2 regions of the Streptosporangium sp. H16 genome follow, and region 2 is predicted to be linked to the other one. Evidence: riboswitches for the same ligand, from Rfam matches in the RefSeq annotation. Region 2 holds a riboswitch; the other holds the start of a gene.
What was found. Region 2 has a riboswitch for cobalamin ahead of ACTOQ2_RS26720 (ribonucleoside-diphosphate reductase subunit alpha). Riboswitches for the same ligand answer to the same signal wherever they lie in the genome.

Region 1 (4,730 bases), on a different contig from region 2:
GACCGGCGCCTCCTGCCGGGGCGTCCGTCCGGCCCAGGACCTCGGCCGTCACCTCCCCCGCCGCCGCCGGATCCCAGTCGCGGTGCTCCATGGCCTCGACCAGGGCACGGGCCAGGGTCTCGGCCTCGTCGACGCCGATCCGCCCGGCGCTGCCGTCCTCGGCCAGGCCGAGGGCCTCGCGCAGCCCGACGAGCGCCTCGCCGCCCGCCCACATCTGCCGGGCGCGGAGCATGGCCAGCACCAGGTCGACGCGCGGCCGCCCCTCGGGGGCGGCCCCCAGCACGTGCAGGCCGTCGCGGATCTGGACGTCCTTGACCTCGCACAGCCAGCCGTCGATGTGCAGCAGGAAGTCGTCGAACTCGGCGTCGTGCGGGCGGTCGGCGACGCCGAGGTCGTGGTCGAGCCTGGCGGCCTGGATCAGCGTCCAGATCTGGGCGCGGATCGCGGGCAGCTTGGCCGGGTCCATCGCCGCGATGGAGGCGTGCTCGTCGAGGAGCTGCTCCAGCCTGGCCATGTCCCCGTAGCTGTCGGCGCGGGCCATCGGCGGGACGAGGTGGTCGACCAGGGTGGCGTGCGCGCGGCGCTTGGCCTGGGTGCCCTCGCCGGGGTCGTTGACGAGGAACGGGTAGATGAGCGGCAGGTCGCCGAGCGCGGCGTCCGGGCCGCAGGAGGCCGACAGGCCCGCCGACTTGCCGGGCAGCCACTCCAGGTTGCCGTGCTTGCCCACGTGGACCACGGCGTGCGCGCCGAAGCCGTCGGCCAGCCAGCGGTAGGCGGCCAGGTAGTGGTGGCTGGGCGGCAGGTCGGGGTCGTGGTAGATCGCGATGGGGTTCTCGCCGAAGCCGCGCGGCGGCTGCACCATGACCACCACGTTGCCGGAGCGCAGCGCGGCCAGCACGATCTCGCCCTCCGGGTCGCGCGACCTGTCCACGAACAGCTCGCCGGGCGCCGGGCCCCAGTGTTCCTCCATCCGGGCGCGCAGGTCCGCCGGGAGGGTGGCGTACCACTCGGCGTACCGGCTCGCCGCGATGCGCACCGGGTTTCCGGCGAGCTGCTCCTCGGTGAGCCAGTCCTGGTCCTGCCCGCCCGCGGCGATCAGCGCGTGGATGAGCGCGTCGCCGTCCTGCCCGGTCACCCCGGGCAGCTCGTCCTCGGCGCCGATGTCGTAACCGCGCTCGTGCAGCGCGGCCAGCAGCCGCACCAGGCTGGCCGGGGTGTCCAGGCCGACGGCGTTGCCGATGCGGGCGTGCTTGGTGGGGTAGGCCGACAGCATCAGCACCAGCCGCCGCTCGGCGGGCGGGATGTGCCGCAGCGCGGCGTGGCGCACCGCAATGCCCGCCACCCGCGAGGCCCGCTCGGGGTCGGCCACGTAGACGGTGAGCCCGTCCTCGTCGATCTCCTTGAAGGAGAACGGCACCGTGATGATCCGCCCGTCGAACTCGGGGATCGCGACCTGGGTGGCGGCGTCCAGCGGGGACAGGCCGTCGTCGTTCTCCTCCCAGGAGGCCCGGCTGCTCGTCAGGCACAGGCCCTGCAGGATCGGCACGTCCAACTCGGCGAGCGCGCCGACGTCCCAGGCCTCGTCGTCCCCGCCCGCCGACGCGGTCGCCGGACGGGTGCCGCCCGCGGCGAGCACGGTCACCACCAGGGCGTCCACCGTACGCAGGACCTCCACCAGGCCGGGCTCGGCGGTGCGCAGGGAGGCGCAGTACACCGGCAGCGCCCGCGCGCCCGCGTCCTCGATCGCCGAGCAGAGCGCCTCGACGAAGGCCGTGTTGCCGGCCACGTGGTGGGCCCGGTAGTAGAGCACTCCGACGACGGGACCGTCGTGTCCCTCCTGGTCGCGGGCCTCGCGCTCCAGCGTTCCCCAGGTGGGGGTGGGCTCGGGCGCGGCGAACCCGTGGCCGGTGAGCAGCAGCGTGTCGGACAGGAAACGGTACAGCTCGGTCAGGTTGGCCGGGCCGCCGTGGGCGAGGTAGGCGTGCGCCTCGGCGCAGACCCCGCCGGGCACCGTGGACAGCTCCATCAGCTCGGCGTCAGGCGCCTGCTCGCCACCGAGCACGACGACGGGCCGGGGGCCGGCGAGCAGGGCGTCCAGCCCCTCCTCCCAGGCGCGGCGCCCGCCCAGCAGGCGTACCACGACCAGGTCGGTGCCCTCCAGCAGCGGCGGGAGGTCGGTGGCGGTGAGCCTGGCGGGGTTGCCGAGCCGGTAGCCGGCGCCGCTCGCGCGAGCGCTCAGCAGGTCGGTGTCGGAGGTCGAGAGCAGGAGGATCACGCGCCACACTCCGGGAGAGGAAGGGCGGTACGGCCCAGGGGCGCCACGGCGTGGCGGGGGAACGGCGCCACGATATGGCGGGGCAACCGTGAAAAGCGCGCGGTGTGGCGGGGGAACGGCGATGCCACGGTGTCGCGGGGGAACGGCGAAGAGCGCACGGAGCTTCCTCCCTCGGGGTCCTCGCCCCGGGTCGTCGTCGGCCGCGACGGCTGGAGTCTCCTGGCTCCCGGATCGGTGCTCACCCCGGCCTTCCCGCCCGTCGTCGGACAGTGGCCCGGGTGGGGTTCGCTCCCCGGTTACAGTGGCGGGACCGCGCCGGATTCACACCGGCTTCCTCCCTTTGCCGTCGCCACCGATGACACTACGGCAGTCCGGTTCGTTGCAAGAAACTGGCGTTAGCATCCTTCGAGTGTCCATTGCCGACTTTTCCGGACGATCGCGACTCGACGCGTGTCCCGGGGCGCTTCAGGTCCATGCCGCCGCGGACGGCGGCCTGGCCCGCGTCCGCGTGCCCGGAGGCCGTCTCACCCCCTTCCAGCTGCGCGAACTCGCCGAGGCCGCCGCGGCGTACGGCGGCGGCGTCATCGAGCTGACCTCCCGCGCGAACGTCCAGGTGCGCGGCCTCGGCCCGGAGGATCCGGACGGCGTTACGGGGGACGGCACGGGGAACGGGTTCGCCGCGCGGATGGCGAGGGCGGGCCTGCTGCCCTCGGCGACGCACGAGCGGATCCGCAACATCCTCGCCTCCCCGCTGACCGGACTGGACGGACCGACCGGACTGGACGGACCGACCGGGCCGAGCGCGTTGACCGGGCTGAGCAGACCGGCCGAACCGAGCGGACCGGCCGGACCGAGCGGACCGAGCAGATCGAGCGGTGCGAACACTCCGGACATCACGGATATCTCAGATCGTCCGCGCTATCCGCGCGGCGGCGGGATCGCCGACGTCACACCGCTGATCGGCGAGCTGGACCGGCGGTTGTGCGCCCGCCCCGCCCTCGCCGCCCTGCCGGGGCGGTTCATGTTCGCCCTCGACGACGGCCGGGGGGACGTGGCCGGTCTGGGCGCGGACGCCGGGATCCTGCTCACGGGGCCGGACGAGGCCGCGCTGATCCTCGCCGGGACCGACACCGGCCTGCGCGTCCCGCTCACCGGAGCCGTGACCGCCCTGCTCGCCGCCGCCGAGGCGTTCCTCGACGAGCTGGCCACCCGGGACGTCACCGCCTGGCGAATCGCCGAACTCCCCGACGGTCCCTCCCTGATCGCCGCCCGCGTGCGAGCCGCCCTCGGGGTTCCCGGCACGACGCCCTTCGCCCCGGTGAGACCGCGGGTCGTGACCCTCGGGCCGGTCGGCGTCATCGGGAGTGCGGACGGGACGGGGAGCGGAACCGGCGCCGGAGGAGAGACGGGGCCCGCGAGCGGCACCGGGGGCGACACCGGAGACGGGGGCGCGCGGGTCGCGCTCGGGGTGGCGATCCCGCTGGGGCGGCTGACCTCCGCACTGGCACTGCTGCTCGCGGACGCCGCCTCGGGCGGGGAGATCCGGCTCACGCCGTGGCGTGGCGTGGTCCTGCCCGGCCTGGACCGCGCCGAGGTCGCGGGCACGGCCGCCCGCCTGGAGGCCGCCGGGCTGGTCGTCGACCCCGCCTCGCCGTGGATCGGTGTGACGGCCTGCACCGGCCGCCCCGGCTGCGCCAAGTCCCTGGCCGACGTCCAGGCCGACGCGGCCACCGCCGTAGCCGTCGGCACGACCTCGCCGCCCGCCGTCCCGCCGCCCACGGCCGCACCATCCGGGAGCGGGCCGTCCGGGAGCGGGCCGTCCGTGGCCCCGCCGTCCGGGAACGGGCCGGGCACCGATACGCTCCCCGTGCACTGGGCGGGCTGCGGCAGGCGCTGCGGCCGTCCGAGGGGGCGGGTCGCGGATGTGGTCGCCACCGGTGACGGCTACCGCCTGGAGCTGGACGGCACCGATCTGACCTGCTCCGGCATCGAGGAGACCGCGGCCGCGCTGGCGGCCGCCAGAGGGGAACTGTGATCGACTACGTCCGCGACGGCGCGGAGATCTACCGCCGCTCCTTCGCCACCATCCGCGCGGAAGCCGACCTGTCCGGCCTGCCCGCCGACGTCGCCCGGGTCGCGGTCCGCATGATCCACGCCTGCGGGATGGTCGACCTGGTGAGCGACCTGCGCTGGTCACCCGGTGTGGTGGCCTCGGCGCGCGAGGCGCTGCGCGCGGGCGCGCCGGTGCTCTGCGACGCCATGATGGTCGCCTCCGGGGTGACCCGGCGGCGCCTGCCCGCGGGCAACGAGGTGATCTGCACCCTCGGCGACCCCCGGGTGCCGGAACTCGCCTCGGAACTGGGCACCACTCGCAGCGCCGCCGCGCTGGAGCTGTGGCGCGACAGGCTCCAGGGCTCGGTGGTCGCGATCGGCAACGCGCCGACCGCACTGTTCC
Region 2 (4,730 bases):
AGCCGGCCAGCGAGTTCCGCTACCGCAGCCCGGTGGTGGAGGCCGACACCCTGTACGTGGCGATCAGCCAGTCGGGGGAGACCTACGACACCCTCGCCGCCGTGCAGGAGCTCAAGCGCAAGGGCGGCAGGGTGCTCGGCATCGTCAACACCGTGGGCAGCGCGATCGCCCGCGAGTGCGACGGCGGCGTCTACCTGCACGCGGGTCCGGAGGTCTCGGTGGCGAGCACCAAGGCGTTCACCTCGACCGCCGTGGCCTTCGCGCTGCTCGCGCTGCACCTGGGCCGGGTGCGTGACCTGTCTCCCGCCGACGGCCGCAGGATCTGCGACGGCCTGCGGAGGCTGCCGGACCAGATCAAAGAGATCCTGGCGCTGGAGCCGCAGATCAAGGAGCTGGCGGGCAAGTACGCCGAGTCGCCGAGCATGATGTTCGTGGGCCGGGTCAGGGGTTACCCGGTGGCCCGCGAGGGCGCGCAGAAGCTCAAGGAGATCTCGTACGTGCACGCCGAGGCGTACCCGGCGAGCGAGCTCAAGCACGGGCCGCTGGCGCTGATCGGCCCGGACATGCCGACGGTGGCGATCGTCCCCGACGACGAGCTGCTGGACAAGAACCTCACCACGCTGGGCGAGATCCGCGCCCGGGGCGGCCGGGTGCTCATGGTGGGCCACCGCACGGCCGACCCCAAGCTGGCCGACGACTGCGTCGTGGTGCCCAAGAACGAGACCGAGCTGGACCCGATCCTGCTGTCGATCCCGCTCCAGCTCTTCGCCTACCACGCCGCCGTGGCGCTGGGCAGGGACGTCGACAAGCCCAGGAACCTGGCCAAGAGCGTCACGGTGGAGTGAGACCCTCTACCTCTCTGCCCCTCGCCCCCTGCTTTCGCGCCCCCGTCCCCGGCCGGCCGGGGACGGGGGCGCGCTTTCCCGAACCCCCGCGAGACGGTCGTCTCCGATATCCGGATTTCCAGTGTTTTTCCGGTGATCCGTGCCCGAATGCGGATCACTGGAAGTTCCGGCATACCCCACTTCATCACAGAAAGTGAGGGGAAAGTAACCTATGGTATAGGGGGTTCTTGGGGGAAGGGGCGCTTATGCGCCGTAGGGGGTTTTTCGCACTGGCGGCGGGGGCCGTGGTGGCCGCGGGGTGCGGCGCGGACGGCGGCGCCGATCCGGAGGTGAAGCGCCTGTTCCTTCTCGAGCCGACCGCCGACGGCCACGGCTGGGACAGGATCGCGGGCAGGCTGGCGACCGTCCTTGTCCAGTCGGGACTGGCGCGCACCGCCATGGCCGTCGAGCGGGCGGGGGCGCTGGGCTCCGCCCCGCGCGACGCGTTCGGCGCCTTCCGCGGACCCTTCGCGCGCGAGGGCAGGCTGCTCGTCACCGCGATGCCGATGGTGGCCGCCGCGGAGATCGCCAACACCGCGGCCGTGGTGAACGCCGCCACCCCCATCGCCCGCCTGGTCGGCGACTGGGCGGTCCTGGTGGTCCCCTCCGGCTCCCGCCTGCGCACCTTCGAGGACTTCGTCGCGCGGCTGCGGCACGACCCGGCGGGGCTGACGGTCGGCGGCCGGTCGGAGGGCGGCTCCGACCACGTGCTCTACGGCATGATCGGCAAGTGCCTGGGGGTGGACGCCCGGCTGCTGGAGTACGCCGGATACCTCGCCCCCGAGGACGCCGCCGAGGCGCTCCACGTCGGCCGGGTGGCGGCCCTGCTGGGATCGGCGCGCGCCCTGCGGCCCGAGATCGCCGCGGGCCGCCTGCGGCCCCTGGTGGTCTCCTCCGGCGGCCGGATCGACGGGATCGACGCGCCGACGCTCATGGAGGTCGACGTCCGCCTGGAGTACAGCGACTGGTGCGGCCTGCTGGGCCCCAAGGGCATGAGCCAGGGGGACCGGGGCGCCGCTATCGCCCTGTGTGACAGGATCGACGCCGCGCCGCGCTGGCGTGCCCTGTGCGCGTCCCACGGATGGAGCCGGGTCTACCTCAGCGGCGACGAGTTCCGCCAGTGGCTTTCCACCGAGACGGGCCGCACTCGCGGCGTGCTCCACGAGCTCGGACTGTTGAAGTCCTCCGACACAACCTGTTGGGGCAGTTGCGTCCGGCGCCCCTAGATGTAGGATCCTGCTCGTTGCTGGTTCGCCCCGCGAGGGGCGAGGCAAGAGGGAACCCGGTGAGATTCCGGGACTGCCCCGCAGCGGTGAACGGGAACGAAAGCCGTTATCGAGCACTGGGTGAACCATGCCTGGGAAGCGACGGCCGGTAGGTGTGTGCGATGCGCCCGTGAGTCCGAAGACCTGCCGGTGACGTGAACGTCCAGGGCCTCGTGGGAGGGTCCGCGGAACGAGGCGATCCGGCGTGCCCGGGATCGCTCGCGGACGCGTGCCCATCCGGCGGAGCCGTACGGGGAAGTCCGATCGAGCGAGGGGCACTACGTGACACAGGCATTGGCGGGGACCGCGGCGGGGACCGCGGCGGACGACCGCAGGCTGGCGATCGACGAGGCGGCCGCCCGGGTGATCACCGATCCCGAGAACTCCAGGGTCGCCGCCGCGATGCTGGCCGAGCTGATCGCCGACGAGGCCGCCGAGCACGGCGTCCGCGACTTCTCCGAGTCCATCGCCGCGACCCACGAGGCGGGGCTGATCCAGGACAGGCTCGCGGAGTTCGTGGCCGCCCACGCCGGGGTCCTGGACGCGCTGGCCGACCCGGAGGCCGACGCCAGGTTCGAGTACTTCGGGCTGCGCACCGTCTACGACCGCTACCTGCTGCGTCACCCGAGGACCCGCAAGGTCCTGGAGCGCCCGCAGCACTTCTTCCTCCGGGTGGCCTGCGGCCTGTCCGAGACCGTCGAGGAGGCCGCCGAGCTGTACGCGCTCATGGCCACCTTGTCCTACCTGCCCAGCTCGCCCACGCTGTTCAACTCCGGCTCCCGCAGGCCCCAGCTCTCCTCGTGCTTCCTGCTCGACTCGCCCCGCGACGAGCTGGAGTCCATCTACGAGCGCTACGGGCAGGTCGCGCGGCTGTCGAAGTACGCGGGGGGCATCGGGATCGCCTGGACCAGGGTCCGCTCGCGGGGCTCGCTGATCCGCGGCACCAACGGCCACTCCAACGGCATCGTGCCCTGGCTGCGCACGCTCGACTCCAGCGTGGCCGCGGTCAACCAGGGCGGCCGGCGCAAGGGCGCGGCCTGCGTCTACCTGGAGCCCTGGCACGCCGACGTCGAGGAGTTCCTGGAACTGCGCGACAACACCGGCGAGGAGGCCCGCCGCACGCACAACCTGAACCTGGCCAACTGGATCCCCGACGAGTTCATGCGCCGGGTCGAGGCCGACGGCGTCTGGTCGCTGTTCGACCCCAAGGAGGTCCCGCACCTCACCGATCTGTACGGCGCCGCGTTCGACGACGCCTACCGGGCCGCCGAGGCCGAGGGCCGCTTCACCCGGCAGATCCCCGCCCGCACCCTGTACGGGCGGATGATGCGCACGCTCGCCCAGACCGGCAACGGCTGGATGACCTTCAAGGACGCGGCCAACCGGACCTCCAACCAGACGGCCAGGCCCCAGAACGTCATCCACCTGTCGAACCTCTGCACCGAGATCCTCGAGGTCACCGGCGACGCGGAGACCGCCGTCTGCAACCTCGGCTCGATCAACCTCGCCGCCCACCTGTCGGCGGACGCCGGGGAGGCCGTCGACTGGGCGCGGCTGCGCGCGACCGTCGGTACCGCCGTGCGGTTCCTCGACCGCACCATCGACCTGGGCTTCTACCCGACCCCCGAGGCGGAGGCGGCCAACCGGAAGTGGCGCCCGATCGGGCTCGGCGTGATGGGCCTGGCCGATGTGCTGTTCACGCTGCGGCTGCCCTTCGACTCGCCGCGCGCCCTGGAGCTGTCCACCAGGATCTCCGAGGAGATCGCGCTCGCCGCCTACCGGACCTCCTCCGACCTGGCCGTGGAGCGGGGCCGCCACCCGTCGTACGAGGAGACCAGGGCCGCCGCCGGGGTGCTGCACCCCGACCACTACGGGGCGGCGGGGTCCGCGGAGTGGGCCGAGCTCAGGGAGCGGATCGCCGGGACCGGCCTGCGCAACTCGCTGATGATCGCGATCGCGCCGACGGCCACGATCGCCTCCATCGCGGGCTGCTACGAGTGCATCGAGCCGCAGGTCTCCAACGTCTTCAAGCGCGAGACCCTCTCGGGGGAGTTCCTCCAGGTCAACCGCTATCTCGTCCGCGACCTCCAGGCCCGCGGCCTGTGGACCCCGCTGATCCGCGACGCGATCAAGCGCGCCGACGGCTCCGTCCAGGACATCCCGGAGATCCCCGCCGACCTGAAGGCGCTCTACCGTACGGCCTGGGAGCTGCCGCAGAAGGCGCTGATCGACCTGGCCGCCGCGCGCACCCCGTACATCGACCAGTCGCAGTCGCTGAACCTCTTCATGGCCACGCCGACCATCGGCAAGCTCTCCTCGATGTACGCCTACGCGTGGAAGTCGGGCCTCAAGACCACCTACTACCTGCGCTCGCGCCCGGCCACCCGGATCGCGCAGGCCACCGTGGCGGCGCCGGTCGCGCGGGCCGTCCCCGACCCCGAGGCGATCGCCTGCTCCCTGGAGAACCCCGAGTACTGCGACGCCTGCCAGTAGCCGTCCCGGCTCCTCGAAAAGAGTCTCCAGAAAGCTCCCAGAAAGGCATTCACCCGATGTTGCTCGACCCCGGCATGGATCTCACCCT

Region 1: another riboswitch for cobalamin. It lies ahead of cobN (cobaltochelatase subunit CobN); the one in region 2 lies ahead of ACTOQ2_RS26720 (ribonucleoside-diphosphate reductase subunit alpha).

Annotation. Positions count from the first base shown of each region.
Region 1 covers NZ_JBPXMD010000050.1:32,185-36,914, forward strand. The annotation lists gene cobN (cobaltochelatase subunit CobN) at 1-2,275, opposite strand, end outside; cobalamin riboswitch at 2,466-2,638, opposite strand; gene ACTOQ2_RS40560 (precorrin-3B synthase) at 2,685-4,310, shown strand; gene ACTOQ2_RS40565 (precorrin-8X methylmutase) at 4,307-4,730, shown strand, end outside.
Region 2 covers NZ_JBPXMD010000017.1:135,285-140,014, reverse strand. The annotation lists gene glmS (glutamine--fructose-6-phosphate transaminase (isomerizing)) at 1-845, shown strand, start outside; gene ACTOQ2_RS26725 (tripartite tricarboxylate transporter substrate-binding protein) at 1,091-2,110, shown strand; cobalamin riboswitch at 2,115-2,315, shown strand; gene ACTOQ2_RS26720 (ribonucleoside-diphosphate reductase subunit alpha) at 2,432-4,642, shown strand; gene ACTOQ2_RS26715 (ribonucleotide-diphosphate reductase subunit beta) at 4,699-4,730, shown strand, end outside.